DNA from 2 places in the Paenibacillus sp. B2(2019) genome. Region 1 is predicted to be linked to the other one. Evidence: predicted binding sites of a transcription regulator. Region 1 holds the regulator's gene; the other holds the start of a gene.
What was found. The regulator CtsR, encoded in region 1, represses protease genes until heat stress. The targets are predictions, from matches to a motif close to ATGGTCAATAAAGGTCAAACA.
Positions count from the first base shown of each region.

Region 2: a site for CtsR is predicted at 4,300-4,320, ahead of clpP (ATP-dependent Clp endopeptidase proteolytic subunit ClpP). Genes of this name have one in related genera too.

Region 1 covers NZ_VTZR01000023.1:48,740-65,043, reverse strand. Annotated here, with positions in the region: gene PAENI_RS21310 (GNAT family N-acetyltransferase) at 391-1,563, shown strand; gene PAENI_RS21305 (CtsR family transcriptional regulator) at 1,951-2,412, shown strand; gene mcsA (protein-arginine kinase activator protein McsA) at 2,443-2,967, shown strand; gene mcsB (protein-arginine kinase McsB) at 2,996-4,060, shown strand; gene clpC (ATP-dependent protease ATP-binding subunit ClpC) at 4,096-6,564, shown strand; gene radA (DNA repair protein RadA) at 6,757-8,124, shown strand; gene disA (DNA integrity scanning diadenylate cyclase DisA) at 8,139-9,215, shown strand; gene pssA (CDP-diacylglycerol--serine O-phosphatidyltransferase) at 9,280-10,017, shown strand; gene PAENI_RS21270 (PIN/TRAM domain-containing protein) at 10,197-11,285, shown strand; gene ispD (2-C-methyl-D-erythritol 4-phosphate cytidylyltransferase) at 11,381-12,079, shown strand; gene ispF (2-C-methyl-D-erythritol 2,4-cyclodiphosphate synthase) at 12,076-12,564, shown strand; gene gltX (glutamate--tRNA ligase) at 12,618-14,081, shown strand; gene cysE (serine O-acetyltransferase) at 14,593-15,285, shown strand; gene cysS (cysteine--tRNA ligase) at 15,335-16,304, shown strand, end outside.
Region 2 covers NZ_VTZR01000036.1:3,397-19,700, forward strand. Annotated here, with positions in the region: gene tpiA (triose-phosphate isomerase) at 1-312, opposite strand, end outside; gene PAENI_RS31290 (phosphoglycerate kinase) at 340-1,521, opposite strand; gene gap (type I glyceraldehyde-3-phosphate dehydrogenase) at 1,638-2,648, opposite strand; gene PAENI_RS31300 (sugar-binding transcriptional regulator) at 2,751-3,803, opposite strand; tRNA gene PAENI_RS31305 (tRNA-Arg) at 4,139-4,213, shown strand; gene clpP (ATP-dependent Clp endopeptidase proteolytic subunit ClpP) at 4,407-5,003, shown strand; gene PAENI_RS31315 (GDSL-type esterase/lipase family protein) at 5,099-5,737, opposite strand; gene PAENI_RS31320 (PdaC/SigV domain-containing protein) at 5,847-6,947, opposite strand; gene PAENI_RS31325 (SIMPL domain-containing protein) at 7,075-7,830, opposite strand; gene PAENI_RS31330 (HPr family phosphocarrier protein) at 7,979-8,248, opposite strand; gene whiA (DNA-binding protein WhiA) at 8,346-9,275, opposite strand; gene PAENI_RS31340 (gluconeogenesis factor YvcK family protein) at 9,420-10,367, opposite strand; gene rapZ (RNase adapter RapZ) at 10,425-11,324, opposite strand; gene PAENI_RS31350 (ROK family glucokinase) at 11,370-12,320, opposite strand; gene PAENI_RS31355 (DUF438 domain-containing protein) at 12,530-13,792, opposite strand; gene PAENI_RS31360 (DUF1858 domain-containing protein) at 13,833-14,060, opposite strand; gene PAENI_RS31365 (UxaA family hydrolase) at 14,262-15,752, opposite strand; gene PAENI_RS31370 (tagaturonate reductase) at 15,787-16,304, opposite strand, start outside.

The DNA of each region.
Region 1 (16,304 bases):
TGGCTTTTTTGCGTTTATTATAGGCTGTGGAAAACTTGTGGATAAACATTTGGATTTGCAGAAGAGTTACGCACATGTGGATAGATGATTGAAAGAGAAATAATCCCTAAATAGTGTGGATTAAATACATATTTATATGGATCTGTCAACAGAAAACCTAAGTAGTACACGGGTTGCTGTGGATATAACCGGGATTATGTGGATAGAGCTATTGATAAGTGGATAACTATTTTAACTTGGATGTGACAAGATTTCAAGACTATTTTTAAAACTGCATAGAGCTGTGGATAACTAAAAATAAAGTTATAAATAATGCAATAGATTAGCGCACAATTGACGCTCTTGTTATACTTATCCTAAAAGTAATTTTATAAAGGATGAGGTGAGTTTGTGGTAATAAGACAGTTACGTTCAGAAGAATTCGATGCAAGCATGAACTTGTCAGAATATGCTTTTCAGTACAAGCTTCCTAGTGAAAAAAGGGCAAGTGCTAAGGAAAGATTCAAGGCTGAACAGGTATGGGGTGCTTTTGAGGACGGAACATTGGAAGCTAAATTGACGATTATTCCTTTCCAAGTCTACATACAGGGCAGAGTGGTACCTATGGGTGGTATAGCAGGAGTGGCTACATGGCCAGAGAATCGCAGACAAGGACATGTGGCAAATCTTTTGTCTCATGCGCTGCATACGATGAATGAGGCAGGTCAAACGCTCTCTTTTCTACACCCGTTCTTGATTCCGTTTTATCGTAAATTTGGCTGGGAGGTTTATTGTGAATATAAGAAATACTCTATTCCAGTGGCGAAGTTTCCCAAAAAGGTTGAAGTTGAGGGCAAGGTTAAACGGGACATCAAAGATATCGAAGTATTGGATAGCCTATACAATCGATTCGCTGTCAGTTATAACGGGACACTTAAGCGCGATTTGGATTGGTGGGAGAACTCTGTTCTAGATGATGAAGGAAAGAGTGCGGTATTTTACTCCAAGAGTGGTGAACCAGAGGGATATGTGCTGTATAAGGTAGAGAACAGAGAACTGGTCATTGATGAATTTGTTTTTTTGAATGAACAAGCCCGGCAGGGGCTGTGGACATTTCTTGCGAACCATGATTCGATGGTGACCGGTGCATCCCTAAAGCTGGTGCCTTCGGATGACATGTTACCTTTCTTGCTGCCAGATCCACGTATAGGACAAGAGAATTATCCTTATTTTATGGGGCGGATTGTTAATGCCAAGTCATTCATTGAAACTTACACCTTCAGAGGAAACAGTAGTCAAAAGAAGCAGCTTATATATATCGAAGATAAGTATGCACCTTGGAATGATGGGTTATGGGCATGGAATATCTCTAATGAGGGCTCGGCTACTTTGATACGAGTGGAAGGGGAACGGGCGGAAGCAGACTTGAGCTGTGATATAGGCACTTTGACGGCCTTGATGCTTGGATACAAACGACCAACAGAGATGGCTCGTTATGGAAGTGTCTCTGGCCACGCAGCAGCACTGGAATGGTTTGAAGAAATTATTCCACAAGCACAGACAGCTTTATTTGATCATTTTTAAAAATATAACAAAGTATAAGTTTCACGCTATACATTATCCTTATATTTCTCGCATAAACGCTTATCGCCCTAATAAGGATACCGAAGGCGTTTATACTTGACAAAAATTAGGCTCTCCCCTTCGAAAGAAGTTGGGAGAGTTCTTTATTTCCGAATACATTCGCTGAAAAAAGTGAAAAATAAGAGAATCCACTTGGAATTAGCACAGAATATGTTATAATATTAAAAAGTCAAAGAAAGTCAAAGTCAACGAAGCATAATGACAGCGATCCGATCCTCTGAACACGTGGGATTATCCACAAATGTTTAAGTTCAATTAAAGACCATTGTCATTATGAATGCAAGTTGCAATCGGTATTATAAAGATTTAAGCACTGGAGGATGAGTGATGCGCAATATCTCTGATATTATCGAACAATATCTGAAGAATATTTTGCATGAAAGTCCCGAAGGTACGGTGGAAATCCAGCGAAATGACCTGGCGGACCAGTTCTCATGCGTACCGTCACAGATCAATTATGTCATCAGTACACGCTTTACTCTGGAAAAAGGTTATGTGGTGGAAAGTAAGCGTGGTGGCGGGGGATATATTCGTATTCAACGTTTTGAATTACCACCTAACGTGGCACTGCATGCCCATTTAAACCATACTATAGGTGGCGGGATTGATCAGAACGCTGCTGAAGGGCTGATTTATCAGCTGGAGGAAGCTGGTTTTCTAAGTAAGCGTGAAGCGTGCCTTATGCGCGCTGCTGTTTCTCGGGAATGCCTAACGGTTAAGATTCCATACCGGGATGAGATTCGTGCCAAGATTATGAAGGCGATGTTAATCTCTTTGTTAGGCAAATAATTGTCAACCATAAGGGAGGGGCTTTCGCTTATGCAATGCCAGGAATGTGGCGTCAAGCCGGCAACACTCCACTTCACTAAGATCGTGAATGGAGAGAAGACGGAGTTTCATATCTGCGAGAGCTGTGCACGGGAGAAGGGTGAACTCATTCCCGGAACGGCTGGAGGATTCTCTATCCACAGTCTGCTCTCAGGTCTGCTTGATCTTGAAGGTGCCGGCAAGGAGAAGTCGGCTGCAACGAAGACTACGCAGAGTCTGCAATGTGAGAATTGTGGGATGACGTACTCCCAGTTTAGCAAATTAGGCCGTTTTGGCTGTAGCTCCTGTTATGAATATTTTAACAGTGCACTGGACCCGCTTTTTAAGCGAGTGCATGGCAGTACTTCACATGTAGGTAAGATTCCGAAACGTGCAGGAGCTCAGATTGTGTTTAGACGCCAAATTGATGAACTCAAGCAGGAATTACAGCAAAGTATTACACAAGAAGAATTCGAGAAAGCAGCGGAGCTGCGAGATCAGATTCGTAAACTTGAAAAAGAAATAGCACAAGAGTAAAGTCTTTGATATATAGGGGGGATATGACATGTCAAGTCTCCGATTTACTGAACAAGCGCTTAGTGATTGGATGCGTTCTGGAGGTAGTCACTCCGAGATTGTAATTAGCAGTCGTATGCGTATTGCCCGTAATCTAGAGCATCTTCCGTTCCCAATGCTGGCTTCCTTAGAGCAATCGGAAGAAGTATTAGAGCTACTGGCTCCTGTGTTTCATGAGGAAGCAGCTGCAGATTTCGGATCTTTTCAACTCCTAAAGCTTGATGAAGTGAATGAACTGGACAAAAAGGTATTGGTTGAGAAGCATCTAATCAGTCCTAACTTGGCTAATGATTCGCGCAGTGCGGCCGTCTTATTAAATGAAGATGAGTCGGTCAGCATCATGATTAACGAAGAGGACCATCTGCGAATCCAATGTCTGTTTCCTGGTCTTCAGGTTAGAGAAGCATGGGAACGTGCGACGGCGATCGATGATATATTCGAGGCAGCTGTCAATTACGCTTTTGATGATAAAAGAGGATATTTGACTAGTTGTCCCACCAATGTTGGTACTGGGCTTCGTGCCTCGGTAATGCTGCATCTACCAGCGCTTGTAATGACTCATCAGATCAATCGCATATTGTCTGCAGTGAACCAAGTGGGATTGACTGTAAGAGGAATTTACGGTGAGGGTAGCGAAGCAGTAGGGAACATCTTTCAAATTTCTAATCAGATCACTCTCGGTCAAACGGAAAGTGAAATTATAGAGAACCTTCACAGTGTAGTTACCCAGATTATTGAGCATGAGCGAAATGCACGTGAACGGTTGCTTGTTGATTCCGCCCTGAGAATAACAGACCGAGTGAAGCGTTCTTACGGAATTTTATGTTATGCAGCTCTTATGGAGCTTAAAGAATCTGCTCAACGCCTGTCTGATGTGAGACTTGGGGTTGACCTTGGCATTCTGGAAGGTCTTTCGATTTCCGTGCTTAATGAACTTAACGTTAAGACGCAGCCAGGATTTCTGCAAAAGATGTTCGGCGATGAGCTGAACGCTACTGAACGAGATATGTATCGGGCAAAACTGCTCCGAGAGACACTGGGAACACAACATTAATATAGATATTTATTATTCATGGAGGTGCAGGAGATATGATGTTTGGAAGATTTACGGAACGCGCACAAAAAGTGCTAGCGCTGGCGCAGGAAGAAGCTGTTCGTTTAGGACACAACAATATTGGTACAGAACATATTTTGCTCGGACTTATTCGTGAAGGAGACGGCATTGCTGCTAAGGCATTAATAGCTTTAGGGCTAGGTCTTGAAAAAATCCAGGACGAAGTGGAGACACTGATTGGCAGAGGTCAAGAACAGCCTACGAACATTGCTTATACTCCTCGCGCTAAAAAAGTGATTGAGCTGTCGATGGACGAAGCCCGCAAATTGGGTCATACGTATGTTGGCACTGAGCATATTTTGCTTGGACTTATCCGTGAAGGAGAAGGTGTCGCGGCTCGTGTGCTTAATAACCTCGGCATCAGCTTGAACAAAGCTCGTCAACAAGTTCTTCAGCTCCTGGGAAGCAGCGAGGCTGCCTCTAGTCATAGCGGGACTCCGGCTAACGTCAGCACACCGACCCTAGATGGTCTTGCGCGCGATTTGACCGCTTATGCTAAGGAAGGCAATCTAGACCCAGTTATCGGCCGTAGTAAGGAAATTGAACGTGTTATTCAGGTACTGAGTCGCCGGACTAAGAATAACCCGGTACTGATCGGTGAACCTGGTGTTGGTAAAACAGCTATCGCTGAAGGACTTGCACAAAAGATTATCAATAATGAAATCCCAGAAACACTTCGCGACAAACGTGTCATGACGCTCGACATGGGCTCAGTAGTGGCAGGAACAAAATATCGCGGTGAGTTTGAAGACCGCCTCAAGAAAATTATGGATGAGATTCGCCAAGCAGGTAATATCGTGCTCTTTATCGATGAGCTTCATACACTGATCGGTGCTGGTGGCGCGGAAGGTGCGATTGACGCATCTAACATTCTGAAACCGGCGTTAGCCCGTGGAGAACTTCAGTGCATTGGTGCGACTACGCTTGACGAATATCGTAAATATATTGAAAAAGATGCAGCATTGGAGCGTCGTTTCCAACCGATTACGGTGGATCAGCCTTCTCCAGAGGAAGCGGTCCAAATTCTTTTCGGACTTCGCGATCGTTATGAAGCGCATCACCGTGTGAAGATTACAGATGAAGCTATTGTGGAAGCAGTGAAGTTGTCCGACCGTTACATCCCGGACCGTTTCCTGCCAGATAAAGCGATTGACCTTATCGATGAAGCAGGATCTAAAGTAAGGCTTCACTCTTACACCATCCCGCCAAATCTGAAGGAACTTGAAATGCGCTTGGATGATATCCGCAAGGAGAAAGATTCCGCAGTGCAGAGTCAAGAGTTTGAAAAAGCGGCGGCCTTGCGTGATACAGAGCAAAAAATCCGTGAAGAGCTTGATACGACAAAGAATCAATGGAAAGAAAAACAGGGTCGCACGGATTCAGAGGTTACACCTGAAGACATCGCACAGGTTGTAGCTAGCTGGACGGGTATACCTGTAAGCAAGCTGAAGGAAGAGGAGACCGACCGTCTACTTAACATGGAGGCTTTACTGCATGAACGAGTGATCGGTCAGGACGAAGCTGTTAAGGCAGTTAGCCGGGCACTACGCCGTGCGCGTGCGGGTCTTAAAGATCCGAAACGTCCAATGGGTTCCTTTATCTTCCTCGGTCCTACAGGTGTAGGTAAAACTGAGTTGGCTCGTGCATTGGCTGAAGCCATGTTCGGCGATGAGAATGCGGTCATCCGTATTGATATGTCGGAATACATGGAGAAACACTCCACGTCCCGCTTAGTCGGAGCCCCTCCTGGATATGTTGGCTATGAAGAAGGCGGCCAATTAACCGAGAAGGTACGCCGTAAACCTTATTCTGTAGTGCTGCTTGATGAAATTGAAAAAGCGCACCCAGAAGTATTCAATATTCTGCTGCAAGTTCTTGAAGACGGTCGTTTGACTGACTCTAAAGGGCGGGTAGTCGATTTCCGTAATACATTAATTATTCTGACTTCTAACGTAGGCGCACAAGCGATCAAGAAGAATTCGACACTTGGATTCACAGCTGTGCAAGATGCTGGAGCAGAATACGGTAATATGAAGGGCAAGGTTATGGAAGAGCTTAAGAAGAGCTTCCGTCCTGAGTTCTTGAACCGGATTGACGAAATCATCGTCTTCCATTCCCTCGATGAGAAGCATATTGCTGAAATCGTTACGTTGATGTCTGATGAGCTGCGCAAGCGGCTGCGTGAATATGATGTTGATTTCGTACTCACGGATGCGGCGAAGGCTTTCCTGGCTAAGGAAGGCTACGACCCAGCCTTTGGTGCACGTCCATTGCGTCGTGCGATTCAGAAGCATATTGAAGACCGTCTTTCCGAGGAATTGTTGAGAGGAAATATCCAAAAGGGTGATTCGCTCAACATTGATGAAGTTGGCGGAGAACTTGTAGTGAACAAAGTGGATGCTCCTGTAGCGCCATTGCTTGAAAAAGAAGTAGAATCCGAATAAAAAAACGGAATAAAAAAAGCTTCCGCTCCTCAGTTTATAGAGGGGTGGAAGCTTTTTTAATATAAATTTATCACTTAAAAATATACATTTAGTACAAATTCCGAATGACCTTTCGTTAAAGGGGCAGAAATGGTAAACTTTCATTAGAAGAAAATATCCGCAATTTAAAAGTTCGGACCGTAAGGAGAACAAATGGCTAAACCAAAAACTAAATTTTTTTGCACCGATTGTGGATACGAATCGCCAAAATGGTTCGGAAAATGTCCCGGGTGCCAAGCTTGGAACTCCATGGTGGAGGAAACGGAAAGCGTAGTCAAAACACAGGGAATGAATGCCCCTATTTTTCATAGTAAAGAAAAGGCACAATCGATCATAAGTATAGAAAGTGACAAGGAACCGCGCATACTGACAGGTATAGGTGAGCTTAACCGTGTTCTCGGTGGGGGGATCGTACCAGGATCGCTGGTACTAGTAGGGGGAGACCCAGGAATCGGTAAATCTACGCTCTTATTACAGACGTCGCATGCTCTGACAACTCAGGGATTGCGAGTGCTGTATATTTCGGGCGAAGAATCGGTAAGGCAAACTAAACTACGTGCGGATCGCCTCGGTGCGTTGTCAGCTGAGCTATATGTACTATGTGAGACGAATATGGAAAGCATAGAAGAAGCGATTGAACAAATTCAGCCGCAATTTCTTGTTATCGATTCGATTCAGACTGTATTTATGCCAGAAGTAACTAGTGCGCCAGGCAGTGTGACCCAGGTTCGGGAATGTACGACAAGATTTATGCGTATCGCTAAGATTCGGGGAATTGCTACAGTTCTCGTTGGGCATGTCACCAAGGAAGGCGCTATTGCAGGCCCACGGATGCTTGAACATATGGTGGATTGTGTGCTGTATTTTGAGGGAGAGCGGCATCATACGTATAGACTCCTGCGGGCTGTAAAGAACCGCTTTGGTTCAACGAATGAAATCGGCATTTTCGAAATGGGTGAAGTGGGTCTAACAGAAGTAGAAAATCCATCGGAGCTCTTCTTATCGGAGCGTCCACTCGGCGTAGCCGGATCTACAGTCGTGGCTAGTATGGAAGGGACTAGACCGGTGCTTGTTGAGCTTCAGGCTCTTATCGCTGCCACTCATTTCCCCTCCCCACGCCGGGTGTGCACAGGTATGGATCACCAGCGGATGGCACTCATTATCGCTGTACTTGAGAAGCGGATGGGCATGTTCCTGCAAAATCAGGATGCATACCTTAATGTTGCTGGAGGCGTGAAGCTGGATGAACCGGCGATTGATTTAGCAGTAGCTGTTAGTATCGCTTCCAGCTTTCGTGATATTTCAACAAAACCTTACGATGTTTTCTTCGGTGAAGTAGGACTTACAGGTGAAGTAAGAGGTGTTTCACGCGCGGAAATGCGTGTGAAGGAGGCCGCGAAGCTAGGCTTCCGGCGGGTGATCATGCCAGAGAAAAGTTTGAAGGGCTGGAAGCACCCGCAAGATATCCAGATTATTGGCGTCAGTACCGTAGCAGATGCACTATCGGTCGCGTTAGATTAGGGGGCACAGGGATTATGAAAGAATATAACCAATTAGAGAATATGAATGATCTGCTCAGACTGGCGGCACCGGGGACACCCTTTCGGGAAGGTCTTGAGAATGTGCTGCGCGCTAAGACGGGAGCACTAATCGTCGTTGGGTATAGTCCTGAGGTGATGGAGGTAGTGGATGGAGGATTCTCCATTAACTGCGATTTTTCGCCCAATTATTTATATGAGCTCGCCAAAATGGACGGTGCCATTATTCTTAGTGAGGATTTGAAACGAATTTTGTATGCAAATACACAGCTAATTCCGGATTCGTCCATCTCTTCAATCGAGACAGGCATTCGTCACCGGACCGCCGAGCGCGTAGCGAAGCAAACAGGTAAACTGGTTGTTTCTATTTCACAGCGCCGCAATATTATTACCCTGTATCAAGGTTCCATTCGGTATGCGTTAAAAGAAATCGGAGCTATTTTGGCTAAAGCTAATCAAGCGATTCAGACCCTCGAAAAGTACAAAGCGGTTCTTACACAAGGACTGACGAATTTGTCTGCTTCGGAGTATGAGGGAATCGTCACCGTAGCTGAAGTGGTCGGAGTGATTCAGCGGGTAGAGATGGTTCTACGCATAAAAATGGAGATCAAACGATATATAAATGAACTAGGCAATGAAGGACGCTTAATCAGCATGCAGATGGAAGAACTGGTTGGAAATACTGAGGAAGAAGCATGGCTCCTATACAGAGACTATGCTAAGGAAGAGCAAGAAGATAAAATTCGTGAAATTATTGCCGGTCTCAAACGTATTAGTGATGATGACCTAATGGATGACAACCATATTGCTCGATTGCTGGGCTACTCTTCTACGGCAATTTCTTCCGAAGAGGTGGTTACTCCGCGTGGATATCGTCTGCTCAACAAGATTCCGCGGCTTCCAAATGTGATCATTCATAATCTGGTGGAGCGGTTTGAAATGCTGCCTAATTTGATGTCTGCAAGCATAGCTGAACTGGATGAAGTGGACGGAATTGGGGAGGTGCGGGCTCGTAATATTCAGGATGGGCTCAAACGTTTACAGAAGCAAGTTCTTATTGACAGGCAAATGTAAATAACATACAATCACGTAATATTGGAGCTGTTTAAGGCCAATGTGAGAAAATTGAGGTGAAGAAATGATACAAAAATCAATTCCGAGTCTTTTTACCATAGGTAACTTGATGCTCGGAATGTTTGGTATCATGATGGCGTTTGACGGTAAAGTTAGCATGGCCGCTATCATGGTTATTATTGCTATGCTGTTAGACGGATTGGATGGCCGAGTTGCTCGTGCACTTAAATGTGAGAGTGAATTTGGTAAGGAACTGGACTCTTTGTCTGATGTCGTTTCTTTTGGAGTAGCACCGGCTGTTATTATGTACGTCTCAAGCCTGCATGATTTAAATTCTGCATTAGCCTGGACAGTAACTGCAATTTTCCCGGTGTTTGGTGCATTGCGCCTAGCTCGCTTTAATGTTCATCCAGGGGTTCCTGGTTATTTCATCGGATTGCCAATTCCTGCTGCTGGTGGTGTACTTGCCACATTAGCTCTTTTTAATAAAGATGTTTCTGCTCCATTTATGATCGTGGCTACATTGCTCTTATCATACTTGATGGTCAGCACTGTTAAATATCCTAATTTTAAGAAGGTTGGATTACCTAAAAAAGTGGTTGTCGGAGCGCCAGTAGTCATTGTTGTTGCCGTGGCTGTTGCTGTTGTGTTCCCTGAACAAATTGCTAAGCTAATCTTCGTCTTACTTGGGATTTACGCGTTATATGGTTTTAAACAAAACATCGATCGATTGACAGCCAGACGCCGTCACCGTCGTAGAAGACGTTCTGAAGATAAAGTGTATCACTCGAAGAACGGTTAAAGCAGTCTTGTAGTAAGGTTGAACTAATATAATTATAGCTAGAGGCTTTGTCGTCCTTAGGGGATGGCAAAGCCTTTTTGCAATTCCAGCGCTACCCCAAGTTTATCGTCTTGAAAATTGGAACATACTGGTGAGGTATAGATCATTCAAGGATGAATAAAAAGGAGGTGCGTTAGGTTATGTGGAAAAAAGTGATATTGTCTTTTGCTTTAATATGTGGTGCTTGGTCTGGTTTTTCGCTATACCATGCGCTTGAAAGAGGATTCCCCAAGGGGATGGAAAAGCTGAGTGAAAGTTTACCTGTAGAGGGAAGCATTTTATTTACGGTGCTGGGTGCCATTATTTTTTTGTTTGCGGGGTCTTTATGCGCGGAATGGGGAGGTTCAAAACTGCGGGAGGCGGTTCTGTACTGTTCGCGTATACCAATGAATGAATTGGCTGCAGGTGCAGCTGGGCTTACAGGAGGGCTTTTGCTATCTCTTCTGTTATATCCTGCTATGATTTGGCTTGGAAAAGCTGGGCAGTTGCTGCAGGTACCCGTTACGTTAGCTTTTGGATATATGGGGCTGCGGATCGGTCTGGAGAAAAAAGAGGAACTAGCTGCACTTTGGACAACTGGACGCTGGGGGCAAGCGGCTGAACCGGAAGGTCGTGGCCTGGAGGAGCATAAAATCCTCGATACGAGCGTTATTATTGATGGTCGGATCGCCGACATTTGCAAAACTGGATTTATTGAGGGAACGATTGTCATACCGGAATTCGTACTTGAGGAGCTCCAGCATATCGCAGATTCTTCCGATCTACTGAAACGTAATCGCGGACGGCGGGGACTTGATATTCTCAATAAAATCCAAAAAGAGCTCGATGTGAAGGTATTAATCTACGAGGGAGATTTTGAAGAAATCTCTGAGGTGGATAGTAAGCTGGTAAAGTTAGCGAAGGTACTGCGAGGTAAAGTAGTTACCAATGACTTTAACTTGAATAAGGTTTGCGAATTACAAGGAGTCTCAGTCCTGAATATTAATGATCTTGCGAATGCCGTGAAGCCCGTAGTGTTGCCTGGTGAGGAAATCGTAGTTCAGGTCATTAAGGATGGCAAAGAGCATGGACAAGGCGTAGCCTATTTAGACGATGGAACAATGATCGTTGTGGAAGGCGGACGGGAATATATCGGAACTACGATGGAGGTTCTCGTCACGAGTGTGCTTCAAACCTCAGCTGGACGGATGATATTTGCGAAGCCAAAGCTCTTGGAAAAAGCACAATAAGCGTAGATAAAGTACACGGCAAATGTCCTATGGGTTGGAAATGCCCGCCAAACACGTTATGATGGGAATATACGTGAAAGACAGGAGCCTGAGTAATGTCAAACAGTGTGGGCGTCGTCATTGTGGCGGCAGGCAGAGGAACGCGAATGGGGACTGTAGAGAGCAAGCAATATCTGTTACTGCAGGGGAAACCAATCATCGTTCATACGCTGGAAGTATTTCAGCAGCACGAATTGATTTCTGAAATCGTGCTCGTAACCGGTAAGGAAGATATTGAGCGCTGCCGGGAATGGATACAGCTCTATAAGCTGGACAAGGTTAAGGCTATAGTGCCTGGAGGATCTGAGCGTCAGCATTCCGTACATAAAGGATTGTTGAAACTTACGACACAGTGGGTAATGGTACATGATGGTGTTCGTCCGTTTGTGCAGCCGAATGAAATTGAGGCATGTTATGAGCGAGCGAAGCAGATCGGTGCTTCAGTTCTTGCTGTACCAGTCAAAGATACGATCAAACAGGTAGATAACGAAGGCAAAGTACTGTCTACGCCGGATCGGCGAAGTCTGTGGGCGATTCAAACCCCGCAGACTTTTCGTCTTTCTGAATTACTGGATGCCTATGCGGCCGCGGAGCGGGATGGATTTTTAGGTACTGATGATTCCAGCTTGGCAGAGCGTGCTGGTATTCCGGTTTCTGTGGTAGAGGGAAGCTACAGAAATATCAAGATTACGACGCCAGATGATTTGGATTTTGCGGAATTCACAGAAAGAAACAGGGGAGAGGGACAATCATGATCGCTGTAGGACAAGGATTTGATGTACATCAACTGGTTGAGGGAAGGCCTTGTATTATTGGAGGCGTTACGATTCCTTATGAAAAAGGATTAATAGGACATTCCGATGCCGATGTGCTGCTGCACGCAGTAAGTGACGCGATTCTAGGCGCACTAGGACTTGGTGATATTGGCAGACATTTTCCGGACACAGATCCAGCGTTTAAGGACGCGGATAGCTTGAAATTATTAGAACAAGTGTGGGCACTTGCTAGCGAGCGAGGTTATAAGCTTGGAAATATCGATTCAACGATTATTGCCCAAAAACCAAAGATGGCGCCATACATTCCACAAATGACGGAGATTATCGCTCGTGCGCTTCACGCGGACCCGTCCAAGGTGAACGTTAAAGCTACGACTACTGAACAGCTTGGTTTTGCCGGTCGTGGTGAAGGAATTGCCGCACAATCTATTGTCTGTCTACTCCAAGATGTGATATCATCTTGAGATGGTCTAAGTAGCAAATCTAAGTTTTAACCATATGAAGCGGAGGGAATATAATGACGGATCAAGTCCGGGTGCGTTACGCACCGAGCCCTACGGGACATTTACATATAGGTAACGCCAGAACGGCGCTGTTTAACTATCTGTTCGCCCGTAATAAAGGCGGTAAATTCATTATCAGAATTGAAGATACAGACGTGAAGCGCAATGTCGCAGGCGGCGAAGAGAGCCAGCTTAAGTATTTGAAATGGCTAGGCATGGATTGGGATGAGAGTGTTGATGTTGGCGGAGAGTACGGACCTTACCGCCAGACTGAACGTCTTGACCTATATCGTGTATATTGGCAGGATTTGCTGGACAAAGGTTTGGCTTACCGCTGCTACTGCACAGAGGAAGAACTGGAAGCAGAACGTGAAGAACAGACTGCACGTGGAGAAACCCCTCGTTATTCCGGCAAACACCGTGATTTGACGGAAGAACAACGCCTTGCCTTTGAAGCTGAGGGACGAGTAGCTAGCATTCGCTTCCGTGTACCAGAAGATCGTACGTACACGTTCGATGATATCGTAAAAGGTACTATTTCTTTTGATACGAAAGAAATGGGTGATTTTGTTATCGTGAAGAAGGACGGAATTCCGACCTATAACTTTGCGGTAGCTGTTGATGATTATTTGATGGCTATCACCCATGTACTACGTGGGGAAGATCATATTTCCAACACACCACGTCAGCTTATGATCTATGAGGCTCTTGGTTGGAACCCCCCAATATTTGGTCATATGACACTGATTGTCGGTGACAACCATAAGAAGCTTAGCAAGCGGGATCAATCTGTAATTACATTTATTGAGCAATATGATGAATTGGGTTACTTGCCTGAGGCATTGGTTAACTTCATTTCTCTACTGGGCTGGTCGCCAGAGGGAGAAGAGGAGATCTTCAGTAAAGAAGAACTTATTTCTATTTTTGATGCGGACCGTTTGTCCAAAAGTCCGGCTGTATTCGATAAGCACAAGCTGGCGCATCTAAATAATCACTATATTAAGCATGCTGATCCTAAACGGATCTCGGCATTAGCGATTCCACATCTGCAAAAAGCGGGGAAAATACCGGCTGAGCTGAATGATGAGCAGCAGGCATGGGCAGAAAGCCTTGTAGCACTGTATCAAGAGCAGATGAACTCTGCCTCCGATATCGTAGAGCTATCTGAACTATTCTTCCGCAGCCATCTGGAGTTAGAAACAGAAGCGGCGCAGGTTCTGGCGGAAAGCCAAGTGCCTGAAGTCTTGTCTGCTTTCCTAGCTAAGGTTGAAGCTTGTCAGGATTTCAGTGCTAGTAATATGGCTGTACTGATCAAGGAAGTGCAGAAAGAAACAGGGCACAAAGGCAAAGCGCTCTTTATGCCGATACGTGTGGCTTTGACCGGACAAACGCACGGACGTGATCTTAATATAACGATTGCTTTGCTCGGCCAAAACCGTGTCATCGAACGTTTGAAATCACAAATTAAAGGAGCTTAAGATAGTATTACTTATCATTAAGCCTCTTGTCAGTCCCTTATCTTTTACGCTAAGATAGAACCATATGATAATAGCTGTGATCAGGAGAAGTACGTCCATAAAGGCAATTGCCAGAGAGAATAACCGAGAAAGGGATACCCTTTCGGGCTGGGAGTTATTCATTTGTCCGGGGCAGAACATGCGCCTGTGAGCTGCACGGTTGAACGATCCTAAAGGCTCGTTAGATCGCGCCGGGTACATCGCCGTTAATGATGCCAAGTGGAACGAAGGAACTCTGCCGATGGTAACAACAGCAGTCTGTTTGATTCGTTCAAGCAGAGTGGAACCGCGGTTAAACGTCTCTGCAGCTTTATGCTGCAGGGGCTTTTTTTGTTTCAGGGTATCTTTTCTAATATAACAAACCAAGCAAACACCCTCAGCATATGTATGATAAGAATGATGGATTGGAGACAATACCTTCCTTGTGTACCTGTAAACAGGAGATGGGGGAGTCAAGAAGAGAGGAACCGTGATGTTTAAGCATATTAAGTCGGACATTCGGGCGGTATTTGATAACGATCCCGCTGCCCGCAGCTGGTTCGAGGTTGTCTTCACATATGCAGGGTTGCACGCCATTTGGGGTCACCGGATTGCCCATTCTTTTTTCAAACGCCGCTGGTATACAATGGCCCGTATGGTCTCACAGTTTAGTAGATTTATGACCGGTGTTGAAATCCATCCCGGAGCTGTCATCGGAAATAGGCTATTTATCGACCATGGTATGGGGATTGTTATTGGGGAAACCTGTGAAATCGGTGATGATGTTATTATCTATCAAGGTGTTACACTTGGGGGGACAGGGAAAGAAAAAGGTAAGCGCCATCCCACAGTTGGCAACAATGTAGTTATTGGTTCTGGTGCGAAGGTATTAGGATCGTTTCGTATCGGCGACAATTCAAATATAGGTTCGAATGCGGTTGTGCTGCGTGAAGTTCCAAATAACAGTACAGTAGTAGGAAATCCGGGCCGTGTAGTAAAACGTAACGGTGAACGTGTATCCGATCGCTTGGATCATACCAAGATGCCAGACCCGCTTGTAGATTCACTTCGCTTTCTGCAAAAAGAGATCGAAGAGATCAGAGAGAAGCTTGGCGAAGAAGATAAGCAAAAGACCGCGCAGCGGCTAGTCGAAACTCAGCAGTACATTGGTGATTACGAAATTTAAGCATATCCGGTACTTAAGGAATCGGGACAACAGAAAGGGTTGGAATAGGATGGCTTTACAAATTTACAACACAATGACACGCAGCAAGGAGCAGTTTGTGCCCCAAGAGTCGGGAAAAGTGAAAATGTATGTATGTGGTCCAACCGTTTATGGATATATGCATATCGGAAATGCTAGACCTATTATTGTCTTTGATATGGTCCGGAATTATTTGGAGCAACTCGGCAATGAGGTACGGTATGTTACGAACTTCACAGATGTAGATGATAAACTGATACGCAAAGCAGAAGAAATGAACACTTCAGTAGCAGAGGTTGCTGAGATTTTTATTAATGCTTATCGTGAGGATCTTGAAGGGCTTGGAGTAAAACCGGCAACATTGAATCCGCGGGTAACAGAAAGCATGGAGCTGATCATTGAATTCATTAAAGAGCTCGAGGAAAAAGGGTATGCCTACGAGAGTGGTGGCGATGTATACTACCGTACTTCCAAATTTGAAGACTATGGTAAGCTGTCCCGTCAGAATCTAGATGAATTACAGTTTGGTATTCGCGTAGAGGTAGACTCACGGAAAGAGAAACCTGAGGACTTTGTGCTGTGGAAAGCAGCAAAACCAGGTGAAGTGTACTGGCAGAGCCCGTGGGGAAATGGACGCCCAGGCTGGCATATTGAATGCTCGGCCATGGCAAGAGAGTTCTTGGGGGATACGATGGACATCCACGGGGGTGGACAAGATTTGCAGTTCCCGCATCATGAATGCGAATGCGCTCAGACAGAAGCTCTGACGGGTAAGCCACTCTCTAATTACTGGATGCATAATGGATTTATCAACATCGGTGATGAAAAAATGTCGAAATCATTGGGTAACGGTTGGCTTGTGAAAGATATCCGTGGGCAATTTAAAGCTGGGACTATTCGTTATTTCATGCTATCGACCCATTATCGTAATCCGTTGAACTTCTCGGTGGATTCAATGACTTCAGCTGAAAAGAGCGTAGAACGTATCTCACTTGCAGAAA
Region 2 (16,304 bases), on a different contig from region 1:
TGTTTCGCCAAAATAAGCACGACGCTCTGAGTGACCAATGATTACATAGTCTACGCCAAGATCGCTAAGCATTACACCACTGATTTCTCCTGTGTAAGCACCGTTATCTTCAAAGTGCAGGTTCTGTGCGCCAATCTTGATGTCTGTACCTTTTGCAGCTGCTACAAGTGCAGGCAGGTTAGTAAATGGGGCGCAGATTACAGTCTCAACGCCTTCTACTTCTGCTTTGCCTTTGATGTCAGCAATAAAGCTTTCTGCTTCAGGAACTGTTTTAAACATCTTCCAGTTACCCGCAATAATTGGTGTTCTCATGAATTAAATTGCCTCCTTCTATACGTCTTACTTGTCGTTCAGTGCTTCTACGCCAGGAAGCGCCTTGCCTTCCATGAACTCAAGGGATGCACCGCCACCAGTGGAGATGTGATCCATTTGGTCAGCCAGGTGGAATTTTTCTGCTGCTGCTGCGGAATCTCCGCCGCCAATAACAGTGTAACCTTCAGTTGTTGCACAAGCTTTTGCTACTGCAAGTGTACCTTCAGCGAATTTATCGATTTCGAATACGCCCATAGGTCCATTCCAGACAACCAGCTTGGAGTTCTTGATAATATCGGCATAAAGTTCACGAGTCTTAGGTCCGATATCAAGTCCTTCCCAACCTTCTGGGATTTCATTGTAATTAACGATCTTAGTGTTAGCATCAGCACCGAATTTATCAGCAACAACAACATCAACAGGAAGCATGAAGTTTTTGCCAAGTGCTTTAGCTTTTTCGATGAATCCAAGAGCAACGTCAAGTTTGTCGTTGTCTACAAGTGACTTACCGATTTCAAAGCCTTGTGCTTTAGTGAATGTATAAGACAATCCACCGCCGATCAGGACGTTATCAGCCAAAGACAACAAGTTATCAATAACATCAATCTTGTCTTTAACTTTCGAACCACCGATGATCGCAGTGAAAGGACGTTCTGGGTTAGTAAGAGCTTTACCAAGAACGGTCAATTCTTTCTCCATCAAAAGACCGGATACAGCTGGTAGGAAATGAGCGATACCTTCTGTCGATGCATGTGCACGGTGAGCCGCACCAAACGCATCATTGACGAACAAATCAGCCAGTTCAGCGAATTGTTTAGCCAATTCAGGATCGTTCTTTTCTTCGCCTGGATAGAAACGAACATTCTCAAGTACAAGTACGTCGCCTTCGCCTAGCTCAGCAATTTTTGCTTTGACAGCTTCGCCAACAGCTTCGTCAGCTTTAGCTACTGGTTTGCCGAGAAGCTCGGACAGACGTTCAGCAGCAGTAGTCAAACGCATGGAATCTACGAATTGACCTTTAGGACGACCCATGTGACTCGCAAGAATGATCTTTGCACCGTTCTCAATCAAATATTTAATGGTTGGAAGGGTTTCGCGAATACGAGTATCATCAGTAATCTTACCGTCTTCTACAGGTACGTTGAAATCCACGCGTACAAATACGCGTTTACCCTTTACTTCTACATCACGGACGCTCTTTTTGTTCATGATTAATTCCTCCACACCCAAAGTTGTTTCTAGCAGGAAACAAGAAATACATTTAGAAAGAGCGGAAACAAGGAACTTCTGTTTCCGCTCTATAGATGTTACTTATATCAAGTCAATTACTTAGCGATTTTAGCGAATTTCTCCAAAGTACGAACCAATTGTGCAGTGTAGGACATTTCATTGTCATACCAAGCAACAGTCTTAACGAGTTGTTTGTCGCCAACAGTCAATACTTTAGTTTGTGTAGCATCGAACAGGGATCCGAAAGTCATACCTTTGATATCGGAAGATACGATTTCATCTTCAGTGTAACCATAAGTGTCTGGATCGGAAGCTGCTTTCATTGCTGCGTTGATTTCTTCAACAGTAACGCTCTTATCAAGAACAGTTACAAGCTCAGTCAGGGAACCAGTTGCAACTGGAACACGTTGAGCCGCACCATCCAATTTACCTTTAAGTTCTGGAATAACAAGACCGATTGCTTTAGCAGCACCAGTAGTGTTAGGAATGATGTTTTCAGCTGCTGCACGAGCGCGTCTGAAGTCACCTTTAGCGTGTGGAGCATCCAAAGTGTTTTGGTCACCAGTGTAAGCGTGAATTGTAGTCATCAAGCCTTCAACGATACCGAACTTGTCGTTCAATACTTTTGCCATTGGAGCTAGGCAGTTCGTTGTGCAAGATGCGCCGGAAATAACAGTCTCAGTACCATCAAGAATGTCATCGTTAACGTTGTAAACGACAGTTTTCATGTCGCCAGTAGCTGGAGCGGAGATAACTACTTTCTTAGCTCCACCTTTCAAGTGTTTTTCAGCTGCTTCTTTAGTTGTGAAGAAACCTGTGCACTCAAGTACGATATCAACGCCTAGGTCGCCCCATGGCAATTCTTCAGGGTTGCGGTTAGCAAGAACCTTAACTTCTTTGCCATTGACTTTGAAGAAGCCATCATGCACTTCAACATCACCTTGGAATTTACCTTGAGTTGTATCATATTTAAGCAAATGAGCAAGCATCTTAGCGTCAGTCAAGTCGTTGATTGCTACCACTTCGATACCTTCTACATTTTGAATACGGCGGAAAGCAAGGCGTCCAATACGTCCAAATCCGTTAATTCCAACTTTTACACTCATTGAATAGTTCCTCCTAGAATTCGTTTTATTTATTCAAAACAGACCGTGAAGCCTGTCATGACAACAATGTTAAGTATGATGCAAGATATATGTTCTAGTGAGTTACGAGGATATCTGTAACTGATTATCAATTTCCTTGCCGATTTCCACAGCAGCAGCCTCGTCGGTGACGAGTATATTCTCCTGCCCGAAACGCAGCATGGCATGAATGGCTTTGGCCTTTGGTTTGCCTCCAGCAATACCGATGACTGTCTCCGTCCGAACAATATCTTCTAGACGTAGTCCCATCGTAAGCATCGTATGGACAACCTGACCATCTTCGTTAAAGTAATACCCAAAGGATTCAGCCACGGCTCCCTCACCCTGGATTTCTGAGACAGTTGCCTCATCCAGCTTGCGGCGGCGAGTCATTTCAATGGCATCCCCAATCCCATGTACAATAATACGCGAACTGCGGATGATTTGTACAATCTCTCCAATATTAGAGTCAAGTGCTAGTGACTGGTAGGCATCCCCACTAAGTAAATCAGGTACATGCAGCAACCGGTAATTCGCTCCTACCCGTTTTGCCATTGTTGAGGCAATCGTATTGGCTTGAATCTCCATACTCTCTCCTAATCCACCACGCGCCGGAACAAACCAAGCGTTCTTATAGGAAAGGGATAACGGCGGTGTCAGTTGATCAGCCATGTCGGCAAGCGTTGATCCACCTGTGACAGCAACTATATCATCTGTACGAAGTACACTGAGCAGCGCTTTTGCACCCGCTCGGCCAAGCTCACGTTTGGTGAACGGCGATGACTCACAATCACCCGGCACCACAATAACTTTATCCAGACCGTACGTTGCCCGAATTTTCTCTTCCAGCTCATCCAGACCAAACAGGCTCTTAACGACCGGCTCTAGCAAATCAAGCAGTCTACGTCCAGCAGCGCTAATGCGCATGCCAACGCTCTCGATCTCAATGAGCCCTTGCGATTTCAGAAGATCCGTCTCGGCACGCAGTACCCGCTCAGTCATATCAAGCGAAGCGGCAAGCGTTCTGCGCCCAATTATATCGGACAGCATGATCTGATGAAGAATCGTGTACCGTCTCTTAAGGGTTTCCATGAGATCAGGCAGAAGCTGCTTTTGGATATCTAATAAATTACGCATACTTTCACTCCTGCAACTTCGTCTTCCTCTATTCCCTTGTTCATGGTCTCAAAATGTCCCGGGTAAACTTTTTAAGTCCCACTCATATTCTAACCAAATATTGCTCGAAGTGCAAGTCTTCCGAGAGTAGAATTCTCAAGCGCTTGTCTTCTTATACATTTATAAGATTGGGAAAGAGGTTCAGCTCCAAAAAACCTGTCATTAACAATCCAGATTCTTTCGCTGATTGAAACACAATGTACGCTTGTCCACCTTGAAGACTAGGGATAGAGCCTGTGTACAGTATTATTAATTCATTGCAATTGCACAGAAATTGTATTATAATCATTTTTGTTGCGCCCGTGGTCCAATGGATATGACGTAGGCCTCCGAAGCCTGAGATCCAAGTTCGATTCTTGGCGGGCGCGCCATTAATTTCACTTTTGTACATAATTTAGTAGTGCCTATACTACTACTTAACCAAAGAGCCGCGTGTCGGCTCTTTTTTTTGAATATAAGTTTGACTTTCTTTGACTTTTTGTTTGAATTTGTTTATCATGTGGGTAATACGGCAAGAGTAAAAATGAATACATTTGAAGAACCAATATCAAGGAGGTTTTCCACGTGAGTTATATTCCTATGGTAGTAGAACAGAGCAACCGCGGTGAGCGCGCTTATGACATCTATTCCCGCCTGCTGAAGGACCGCATCATTTTCCTTGGAACGGAGGTTAATGACGTGGTAGCCAATTCTATCATCGCACAAATGCTGTTCTTGGCTGCCGAAGATCCGGAGAAGGACATTCACCTTTATGTGAATAGCCCAGGCGGTTCCATTACTGCAGGTATGGCTATTTTTGATACAATGCAGTACATTAAACCGGACGTTTCCACCATCTGTGTGGGTATGGCAGCTTCTATGGGAGCTTTCCTACTTAACGCTGGCGCTAAAGGCAAACGCTTCGCACTGCCTAACAGTGAGATCATGATTCACCAACCTCTGGGTGGTGCTCAAGGTCAAGCAACGGATATCGAAATCCGTGCCCGCCGTATCCTCAAATTGCGTGATAAGTTGAATCGTATTCTTGCAGAACGTACGGGTCAACCGCTAGAACGTATTGAGAAGGATACAGATCGTGATTACTTCATGACTGCTGCAGATGCGGCAACTTACGGTATCGTTGATAAAGTCATCGAGAAAACATTGCCTAGCGGTGTGTAAGCTATAAAACAACACAAAGAGGCTGTGCCCTATCCACTTGATGGTTAGCGCACAGCCTCTTTACTTTTCAGACCACCACTTCATACGAATCTCAGTTAAATCAAACCGCCATATCCAAGCGCATCGAGTTTCTCAGCAATCACACGGTAGCCTCGGCCATTCGGATGTAAGTGGTCAATCGATAATAGCCCTCTCTCATTTCCTGCAAACTCACTATAGATAGAAGCAAACCCACATACTCGGCTACTGTACTGTGAGGCATAGCGGTTAAACTGCCGCACCCACTCTGTAGCACCCACTACCTGAGGATAAGGATTATACAGTCCCACAATCCGAATGATAAAAGGTCTACGCGTTCCCGTCTTCAATTGGAAGAGGATACTCATAATTGCAGCAAAATTTTGTTTGCATTCTTGCAATGATCTTCGCAGCTCTTTAGATAAATTTTCAGGTTGTCTAGCTGCAGCCTTCGCAGCATGGATTAAATCGTTGCCACCGATGGATAGAGTGATGATGTCGGCTGCTCGAATGGCTTCGCGAGTCATTGCACATCCCCGTAGCCGCTGTTCCAGTTCAGAAGTAGTCAATCCATTCACGCCCAAATTCGTAGAGGCTACATTAGAACGCAGTCTCCCTTCCGCCATTCTACGGTACACCGGTACAAAACCGTTCCCTGGCAGAGCGCCAAATCCAGTCGTCAAGGAATCGCCAATTGCAGTGTATTGATAGCTCATAGCTCTCCCCCGTTCATAAACTAGTTACTCCATTTAGCATATGAATTCGAGGTGATTCTGGTAAGGGGGAGATGTCCAGTGGTGACACTAGCGGTTACGACTTCTCTATTTATTTTACAGCAGCAAATGGGCTACCGCCTTCCGGCAACAGTTCTTTGAAAGTAAAGGGATATTCCGGGAACCCCGCAGCATAAGCTGTGTATTCATACAATTGGAAGAACAGAACGACCTGATCATCCTTCAGATAAAAATACTTTTCCGTATTCAATCCGTTGAATCCTCCCAAATAACTTTCCTCCGCTTTTACTAGCTTGTTCAACTTAGCATTCAACTCTTTTTTGTAGTTTGGGTTAGCTCCGAACAGGTCGCCCAACAACAGACGTTTGCCATCCTTGAGCGAAAAGGTAAAAGCCTCCCGATTGGTCATACCATGAGCGCCGCCCGTATCGCTATACTGTGACATCACTAAGCTGATCACACCATCCTGATTGTAGGTCACCACATAATCTATATCATAGGTATACTTAGGCTCTGACCCGGATCGATTCGAGATATCCTTCTCTGCGCCTGCAGCGAATTTCATGGCACTTTCTTTCAAAATATCATTCATGGCCTGCTGTGCATTGGAATTGCTTAATCCACTAAACTTCGGATAATCAAGCTGGATCAAAGCCTCTTTTCGATCCTTAGCATAGGTCTCCGTGGTTACTATCAACGCATTCTGTGATCTTTTCACCACATTCAACCTACTAGAGCCCCGACTCCAATCCACTTTATAGCCCAAATAATCATTTAACAGACCTGATGGAATATAGAGCCGGTTGTTTATTAGCTTTCCTTCATACTCTCGAATGTAATAATTGTTCACCCAAATTGAAGTACCATAGCTAGATAACAGCAACTTGGCCTTAGTCGTTCCCTTTCCGATCGTGTATGCATTTTCTTTTTTATCATAAGTTAGAGGTAATTGCAGCACATCACGCATAAAGGTAATCGGAATCCAGACCTTCCCTTCCTGCAAAATACCTGTCTGCTGAGAAATTACCCCGTTCGCCTTTAAAACTATACTTGCAGCAATAGCCTTGCTCTTCGTCTGATCAGACGCTGCATAACCCTTATCACTAGGCAGCAATCCTCCACCAAGCAATAATCCCGCCGACATCAAACCTATGCCCCATTTGCGTACTGTTTCTTTTGAAATATTCATCATCTTGTTTTCCCACTCCTTTCCAGTTTATTAAACCTAATCTTGGAGAATTTACACAAAAAAAGAGGCGCCCCCCCACTATTACTAGTGGAAGATCACCTCTCCTCTCTGCAATCATCTTGTTCTGCTACTATTTCAATTCATACATTACGCTCAGTTGTGTTGTAACTTTAACTACTCCCGGTTGAACGGATGTGCTTGCACCAGCATCTGCTGCAGCCATTTCCATTTTTAGATTTTGTTCAAAATAAACCGGAGTGACATTGCCATCATTTTGACTGACCGTGATTACTTGACCCAAGCTACGTTTAGCTGCCTTAGCAATAGCACCTGCTTTAACATCTGCGTTCGCCATCGCCTTTTCAATCACCTGAGCTTCAAAGGCAGAAGTATCTTCCACGGAAAAACGTGCATTTCCGATATTATTTGCCCCCGCCGCAGATGCAGCGTCTAGCAATTCACCAACCTTGGTCAGATCTCTATAGGACACTAACAGTGTATGATTCGCGTTGTATCCTTTCACTTGCTGTCCTTCTTTTTCGCTATAACTGTAGTTGGGTTGCACATAGAATTGGGTACTTTGAATATCCTTATCTGCGATTTTCCAAGTCCCCTTCAGTAGTGTAGTGATCTTTTGGATTTTAGCAGCATTTGTTTTTTGCGCTTCTTGCGCAGTTGTAGCCGTAGTATCCACACCGATGGACAAGTATACAATATCCGGCTTGATGGACAATTCACCTTTACCTACTACACTAACGACATTTTTCTGCACTTCATCTGCGTAAGCCTTTGCAGGGCCTTGGAAGACACCACTCATGCTAATCCCTCCAATTAACAAACTCCCTACAATCAACACTGAACCAATCTTCTTTACCAAACCTTTCATATTGCCAGCCCCTTTCATCCTTTGTGATTTGTTATTATCCTCTAGACGAGTCTTTTTGGTAAATGTTGCACAACTAAATCTATTTTTTGGTATAAAAAAAAGCCCCCAGGGGCTTTTTAGTCATGCGATAGAAAGTCATTTCAAAAGATTATTGGTTCTCAAGCTCTTCTTTGCTAACGAGACTCGTCAAAGCGTTTACAGCTTGATCCGCGTCTGCACCATCCGCGCTGATATAGATCTCCGTGCCGGAACTGATCGCTAGGCTCATAATACCCATAATACTTTTGGCGTTTACTTTTTTATCGTCTTTTTCCACGAAAATCTCCGACGAAAACTTGTTAGCTTCTTGCACAAACAATGCTGCCGGTCGAGCGTGTAGCCCTGTCTTCAACCGAACAACTACCGGGTGCTTTGTCATGAAACGCTTACCCCCTAATTGAGTTCTCCCCAAAAATTTCACATTAATTTTATATTATTATATCATTATAACGTAAACCACACTAGAAAAAAAGTGACTAGCCGCCTCGAACCTTGTCCGCCAGTTCATCAATCTTACGAAGACGATGATTTACTCCGGACTTACTAACCGTACCTTTCAGCATTTCACCAACCTCTTTAAGGTTGATATCTGGATGTGCCATTCGAATTTCTGCAACTTCCCGCAGTTTATCCGGTAGGCTCTCCAGCCCCACTTCTCGCTGCAGCAGTTTGATATTCTCAATCTGCCGCACCGCGGCACTTATCGTTTTATTGAGATTCGCGGTCTCGCAGTTCACGATCCGATTCACGGAATTACGCATATCACGCATAATTCTTACATCCTCAAATTTGAACAACGCTTGATGCGCCCCGATCAGACTTAAGAATTCGATAATCTTCTCGCCTTCTTTAATGTATAGAATGAACCCTTTTTTACGTTCAATGCAGCGTGCGTTTAGGTGAAATTCACCAGCCAGATCGACCAGCGCCTTACAATGCTCCTCATACATCGAGGAAATCTCCAAATGGTAAGAGGAACCCTCCGGATTATTAACGGATCCGCCCGCCAAAAAGGCACCCCGCAAATAAGCACGCTTACAGCAGTTATTCCCAACAATCTCTTTATCAATACCGTCGGTAAAAATAAATCCTTCGGACACAATTCTGAGATCATTTAAGATTTCCTGTACGCGACTAGGGATTCTAACGATATAAACGTTATTTTTCTTCAAACGCATTTTTTTACGCACGAGTAGCTCAATATGGACCTGGTAATATTTCTTAAGTAAAGAATATACCCGCCTTGCAATCGCGGCGTTCTCCGTCGAAATGTCGAGAATCACCTTTTTGCTTGAAAGCTGCACAGATCCATTCATACGGATAAGCGCTGACATTTCCGCCTTCTCACAACAGGGCTCACTCTCCACCATCGTCAGCTCTTTTTTGGTAAGGGCCGCAAAAGACAAGGGTCTCACCTCTTTCTGAAAATAAGTACGTCATTCATATATACAAGCATAAACGCCTTCGGCGTCCTTTTGAGGACGGTAAGCGTTTAAGCGAGAAATATAAGAAAGTATAGGTGTAAAACTTATACTTTCTTATATTTTAAGTTATACCCTAGGGTTTCTGTTTATCCAATCTTGCACAAGCTGATAGATATGATGACTAAGCTTATCGGTATCATGCCTTAAATAAGTTCGGAATAACACTAGCTTATCCGCTATAACTTTATATGCACTGCCTTCTAGTACATCCTTATCGAGCTGTACCGGACGCGCACCCTTCTCAGCGTACTTCGACTGCACCTGCTCAGGAATTTCACCGTCATTCACAATAATATAATCAAATAAATGAATCCCAATATGATCATAAACAGCTTGTAGATGGTCATTTACAGTATAATTATCCGTTTCACCAGGCTGAGTCATTACATTGCAGACAAAAATTTTGATTGCATCAGAAGATACAACTGCTTCTGCTAGCTTCGGAACAAGTAGGTTCGGAAGAATGCTCGTATATAGACTCCCTGGACCCAAAAGAATTGCATCAGCATTTCGAATCGCTTCAAGTGCTTCAGGCAACGGTTCCACATCAGCAGGCTCCAAAGAAACCCGTTTAATGATCCCGCCTGCTTCTGGTATCTTAGATTCACCCGTGATAATCGTGCCGTCCGACATTTCTGCACGCAATACTACGGCATCCCCCGCAGCGGGTAATACCCGTCCGCGAACAGCAAATAATCGGCTAAGCTCACGAACAGCTGTGACAAAATCGCCAGATATATCTGTAAGCGCGGCAAGAATTAAATTGCCAAGACTATGACCCGCCAAGCCTTCGCCCGTGTTGAAACGATATCTCATAATATCCGCCATGAGCGGCTCTACATCAGCCATAGCTGTTAATACGTTGCGGATGTCCCCAGGAGGCGGCATTTGCAGTTCACTGCGCAAAATGCCCGAGCTTCCTCCATCATCTGCTACGGTAACTATAGCTGTAATATCTAGCGGCTTTTCTTTTAAGCCGCGAAGCATGACAGATAGCCCCGTGCCACCGCCCATAACGACGATACGTGGACGCTGTCTTTGTTCTTCAGCCACTATGGACCCCTTCTCTCATTAGTGCCGATCACGCTCGGAATCCCGATGACTAACGGCTACGGATTCCGTTTCGCTGACGCCCAGCATTTTGCCCAAATATTCAGAAATGGCTACTGAACGGTGTTTCCCGCCTGTACAGCCAATGCCGATAATAATCTGGGATTTACCTTCCCTACGATATTGCGGAATTAAGAAATGAAGCATATCGAGCAGTTTGGTCAGGAACACCTGTGTTTCAGGCCACTTCATTACATAGTCATAGACATCGCTGTCCTGACCTGTTTTTGGCCGCAGGTGATCCACATAATGTGGGTTAGGCAAAAAGCGAACATCGAAGACGAGGTCTGCATCAATAGGAATACCATACTTAAATCCGAACGATGTAATGTTGACGGAGAGTGTACTTTTTCCTAAATGCGAGAACCGAGAAACGATCTTCTCCTTGAGCTGCACTGGTTTCATACTGCTAGTATCCAGACATAATGTAGCTGAATTCTTTAATTCCTCAAGCATTTTACGTTCCAGCTTGATACCATCAAGCGGAAGTCCCTTAGGCGCTAGAGGATGATGACGCCGGCTTTCCTTGTAACGCTGCACAAGCACCGAATCCGTAGCATCCAAGAACAAGATTTCACAGCCAATGGTTGACTCATCTTTGATATAGGCTAGAGATTCGGACAAAGCAGTGAAGAATTCCCTACCGCGCAGGTCAATCACAAGCGCTACCTTGGCGATCTTACCCTTCGACTGCTCAATCAGTTCTGCAAACTTAGGGATCAGCACCGGCGGCAAATTATCGACACAGAAGAACCCTAGGTCTTCCAGACTCTGCACAGCAATTGTCTTACCCGCACCTGACATTCCGGTAATAATGATCAGGGTGGCTCCAGCCGTTGGAGTATTGTCCAATTCGGTCATTAAAGCGTCCCCTCCCTAAATTAGTATATGAATACTCCCTATCTTTTAAGAACGAAGCAGAAGACCTGCTGCACCCACAATACCTGCATCATTACCAAGCTCTGCAGGAATAATCGAAACACCAGTCTGAAGCGGAGCCGGTGCGAGCTTAGCAAACACACGACGAACTTCATCAAATAGAATATCTCCAGCCTTAGACACACCACCACCAATGATGAAGACCTCAGGGTTAAGCACGGCTGCAACAGAAGCCATAGATTTACCCAGGTAGTATGCTGCACGGTTTACTATGCGAATCGCTACTTCATCGCCAGCCTTAGCCGCATCAAAGACTTCCTTCGCAGCAATCTTCTCTACCATTGAGAGGGAAGTACGATCACCACGAGCTACTGCATCGTTAGCCATACGAATAATTCCTGTAGCGGAGGAAACGGTTTCCAGACATCCCATATTACCGCAACCACATTGAATGGCTTCCAAATCCGGCACTACAGTGATATGGCCAAGCTCACCTGCTAGACCTGCAAAACCCTGATAAATCTTTCCGTTAATAATGATTCCGCCACCAACACCTGTTCCTAGCGTATAGCAGACACAATTTTCAATCCCGCGTCCTGCACCACTCCAGGCTTCACCCAGTGCAGCCACGTTCGCATCATTGTCTATTTTGACAGGCTTGTTCCAGCGATCTTCCAAAATGGAGCGAATCGGCACATCTTTAAATCCTATGTTGGGCGCAAGGATAATGATTCCTTCACGAATATTTGTGAACCCTGCTACGCCCGCGCCTACACCTGCAAGCTGATCCCAAGAGTACGGGGAATCCTCCACAATTTGGCGTACATACTTCTCGATATTATCGATAACAGTATCGACACCTTCTGCAGTTCCTGTGGGTCCCTCATAAGTATGCAGTAGCGTTCCCTCAGCATTGCAGATTCCAACCTTAATTGCAGTTCCACCCAAATCCACGCCAACGTAGATATTCTCAGACATGTAACAAGCCACCTTTTTTTATACTAAAATAGTTAATCCTAAGTACCAACTATAATAGAAGCCCCCTCTGTGGTCAAGGAAAGACAACACACCCGGGAATTCCTTATTTTAATACTATACTCTATTATATTCTAAAAAGACCCCCTTACGACTAAGTAAGAGAGTCTTCTGACTATATTATTATCTGGAAAATAACCTAAAACACCCATTTATTCTGACAAAATACGCTTTTGCCCCTCCAGTGCACGGATAGGTGCGATATTCTGTGTAAACTCCAGCGTACCCATATACCGACCAGTCTCGTCGCGGACAGCGAAATAACGGATATAGATAAATTTATCCTTGATGTTGATCCAGAAGTCCTCAGCATCCTTACGACCTGCCTTAAAATCTTCCAGAAGCTTCTCCACCACATGAACACTTTGAGGCGGATGACAGTTCTGGACCGTGCGGCCGATAACTGCCTTAGTTCGGGCAAAGATACGTTCCTTCCCGTGTGAAAAATATCGAACGACATCATTCTCATCAATGAATGTCAGATCTACTGGCAGGTGATTGAGTACTGTTTCGAGCTGATGCAGTGACAATAGCCCTGTCTCAAAACGGATAAACCCTTCTTGCGGAGCGGCTCCCACTGCTTCACCCTGCAATGCTGCACCTTCCGGCTCTGCGGCACGTTCAGGTATCCACTCCTGTTCCGGCGCCGTTAGGCAGAATCCGATCTCATCGCTCTCCCGAGCGATTTTGACCCATTCGTCTTCCGTCAATTTATCCAGCGACATAGGCAATAAAATATTTTCTTCCTTAAAAATCATTTCATTAACTTCCTTGATGATCTCCGTAAGTTGAACACCAATATCTGCTGCATTTCCGCTGTAGCTGCTGAGCGCTGCTTTTGCCTCTTTAATCATACGACGGATATGATCATCCACGCCCCACATTACCTTGGTTGGTCCATAAATGCCGTATTTTTCAAGGTAAGGGAACAACAGATTTTCTTTTCGACTGTAGTGTTTATCTAGATCCAGCAGTAAGCTAAGATCCTCCAGCAGCTTAAAGATCAGCTCCTCGCTGTCATTCTTCTGGAATTTGGTAGCATGCAAATCTAACCGGAAGTTCACAAGTCTTTCAATCTCACGGTTTTCTAGCTTGAAGGTGTGGACTGGGTGGCCGGGTTGTTCTTCAGGCTTCGAGGAGCGGTGAATTTGCTCAATAGAGCCTTTGAATATTGCTGTATGCACCGAACAAAGCCGCTGTACCTCGGATACCGGAATTCCCTCTTCAGTCATTAACGAATGCTCCATTGCAGAGATTTCCGCAACAGTAACATCACCTACAGCTTCCTCGAAGCGTGCCTTAACCTCTTCAACGCTTTTGCCTGCATGCAGTTCTTTAATAATCTCCTTGAGCATGGCTTGGCGACGAGTTTGCTCCGGTACATCAACCTCGCGGTTATTTATCAGTTCACTCATTATTGATCTCTCCTTAATGAAATTTTGATGATAGATTCCTTTATTTCATAATCTCGAAGCCATGTCGTTCAAATGCTAACTTCACGGTGTTGAGATCCATTTTCTTCAGCTTGATTCCTTTGGATAAGGTCATGAAACGGCCAGCGGTCTGCAGCATACCTTGCTTAGCAATGTCCTTAAAGCCCAGCTCTACCATAATCTCAACGACCTCTGGATGCCGGGATACCATCTCGAAGATAGACTCATCCATTCGCAGCATTTTTTCCATTGGACTTTTCTCCTTTATATGAGAACTATTCTCAACAACAGATTAGCACAGGCCGTACAAGGCAATAGTGATTGCAATCACTAAATCAGAAGAAAGCAATGACCGTTCTTTTAAAGATGGATTATGTATAATGTGAAATTAAAAAAACTGCCCCTACGCTAAATAGCATAAGGGACAGTCTAATTCGTAATAAATTATTTATTATAGCGTTACTCCTGTTTTGAATATGGATATCTCGCGGAAGTTATTCTTCTCGTTATTTACCCATTCCCCACTAGCCACGCTGATAATGTAGTTAATGAAGTCACGCAGAACCTCATCTGGAGAACCATCTTCAACCAACACACCCGCATTAAAATCGATCCAGTGACGTTTGCCTTCATACAATGGGGTATTGGTAGACACCTTCATTGTTGGCACGAATGTACCAAAAGGTGTCCCCCGTCCGGTCGTAAAGATCACCAATTGGCAGCCAGCAGCAGCCAGAGCCGACGAAGCCACTAGGTCATTGCCCGGCGCGTTAAGAAGATTTAAGCCTTTGTTAGTGATAAGCTCTCCGTACTTGAGTACATCCATTACCGTAGAATTACCGGATTTTTGAGTGCAACCCAGCGATTTATCCTCAAGCGTAGTAATCCCTCCGGCTTTATTGCCTGGTGAAGGATTTTCATATACCGGCTGTTTATAGTCCATAAAATACTGCTTAAAGTCATTAATGAGATCGACAATTTTGTGGAAAATAGTTTCGTCCGCAGCACGTTCCATTAGAATTTTTTCGGCACCAAACATTTCAGGCACTTCAGTCAGTACAGTGGTCCCGCCTTGAGCAGCCATATAATCAGACAGACGTCCAAGAAGCGGATTCGCTGTAATCCCGGACAGGCCATCCGAGCCTCCACACTTCAGACCAATCTTCAGCTCAGAGAGTGAGACTTCTTCCCGATGATCGCCCTGTACGTTATTGTAGAGTTCCTTCAGCAGCTTTACGCCTTCTTCAATCTCGTTTCCAACCTCTTGGGAGACAAGAAAACGCACTCGATCCTCATCGTAACTACCCAGCATGTCTTTAAAAATATGCAAATTGTTATTCTCACAACCTAGTCCGAGCACAAGTACGGCGCCCGCATTTGGATGCTTAACCGCGTTAGCAAGTATTGTACGAGTATTGTCATGATCATCACCCAGCTGGGAGCAACCATAGTTATGCTTCAGTACGAGCACGTTATCGAACGGAGCGATATCACCAACCTCTGCCTTAAAAATATTGATGATCTGCTCCGCCACTCCATTCACACAACCAACCGTAGGGACGATCCACAGCTCATTACGAATGCCTACGGATCCGTCAAAGCGACGATACCCCTTAAAGGTCAAATTCTCTACTTTAAAAGGATTGGGGGTCAGCTTCTGCTCAAAAGTATATTCCTCAACCCCTGTTAGGTTTGTCTTCGTATTATGGGTATGCACCCACTGGCCCGGCACGATAGGCGCTTTAGCATGACCGATGGGATAACCATACTTCAATACATTCTCGCCTTCGCTAATGCTGGTTAGTGCAATTTTATGACCTCTAGCAATATCTTCCGTAATTTTAATCTCTTTTGAACCAATCACAATGGTGTCGCCTGCTTGATAGTCTTTAAGTGCAACTGCCACGTTATCAGCCTCGTTGATCTGCAGTACCTCTTTCATAGTCTTAATCATGTCGTTATCCACCTCCTGTGTATTAGTTGTGTGCAGGTCTCTTCACGTACGCTTGCAGCGCTTGCTTCATACCTGTTCTCTCAATCGCAATGAGCCCTTCTGTCACCTTGTCAGTAAGACCAGCCACTTCATTCAGGTCACAGCCCCAGCGATTTGTCGCTGCTAATACTTCGACAGCCAGTGCGCGTAACCCAGTGTCTGTGCCATCCCATCCTCCCCACAAGGAGGCGAACCATTCCAAAATATCCGCATCGTCCGCCAGCTGAATTTCTTCTTCCCCTCTACGTCCTTTATAGAAGGCAATTAATGCACTCATTGAGAAAATAAGCTTCTCGGGTAATTGTCCTTTGGACTCTACATATTGCAGTAAAGAAGGCAGATCTCTTGTCTTAAATTTCGAGATAGAATTAAGGGAGATGCTCATCAAGTAATGCTGCACATAAGGGTTCAGGAACCTTTCCAATACCGCGTCTGCAAAAGAATTCAATTCCTCTACCGGCAGATCCAGCGTCGGAATGATCTCATCGTAGATTAAGGACT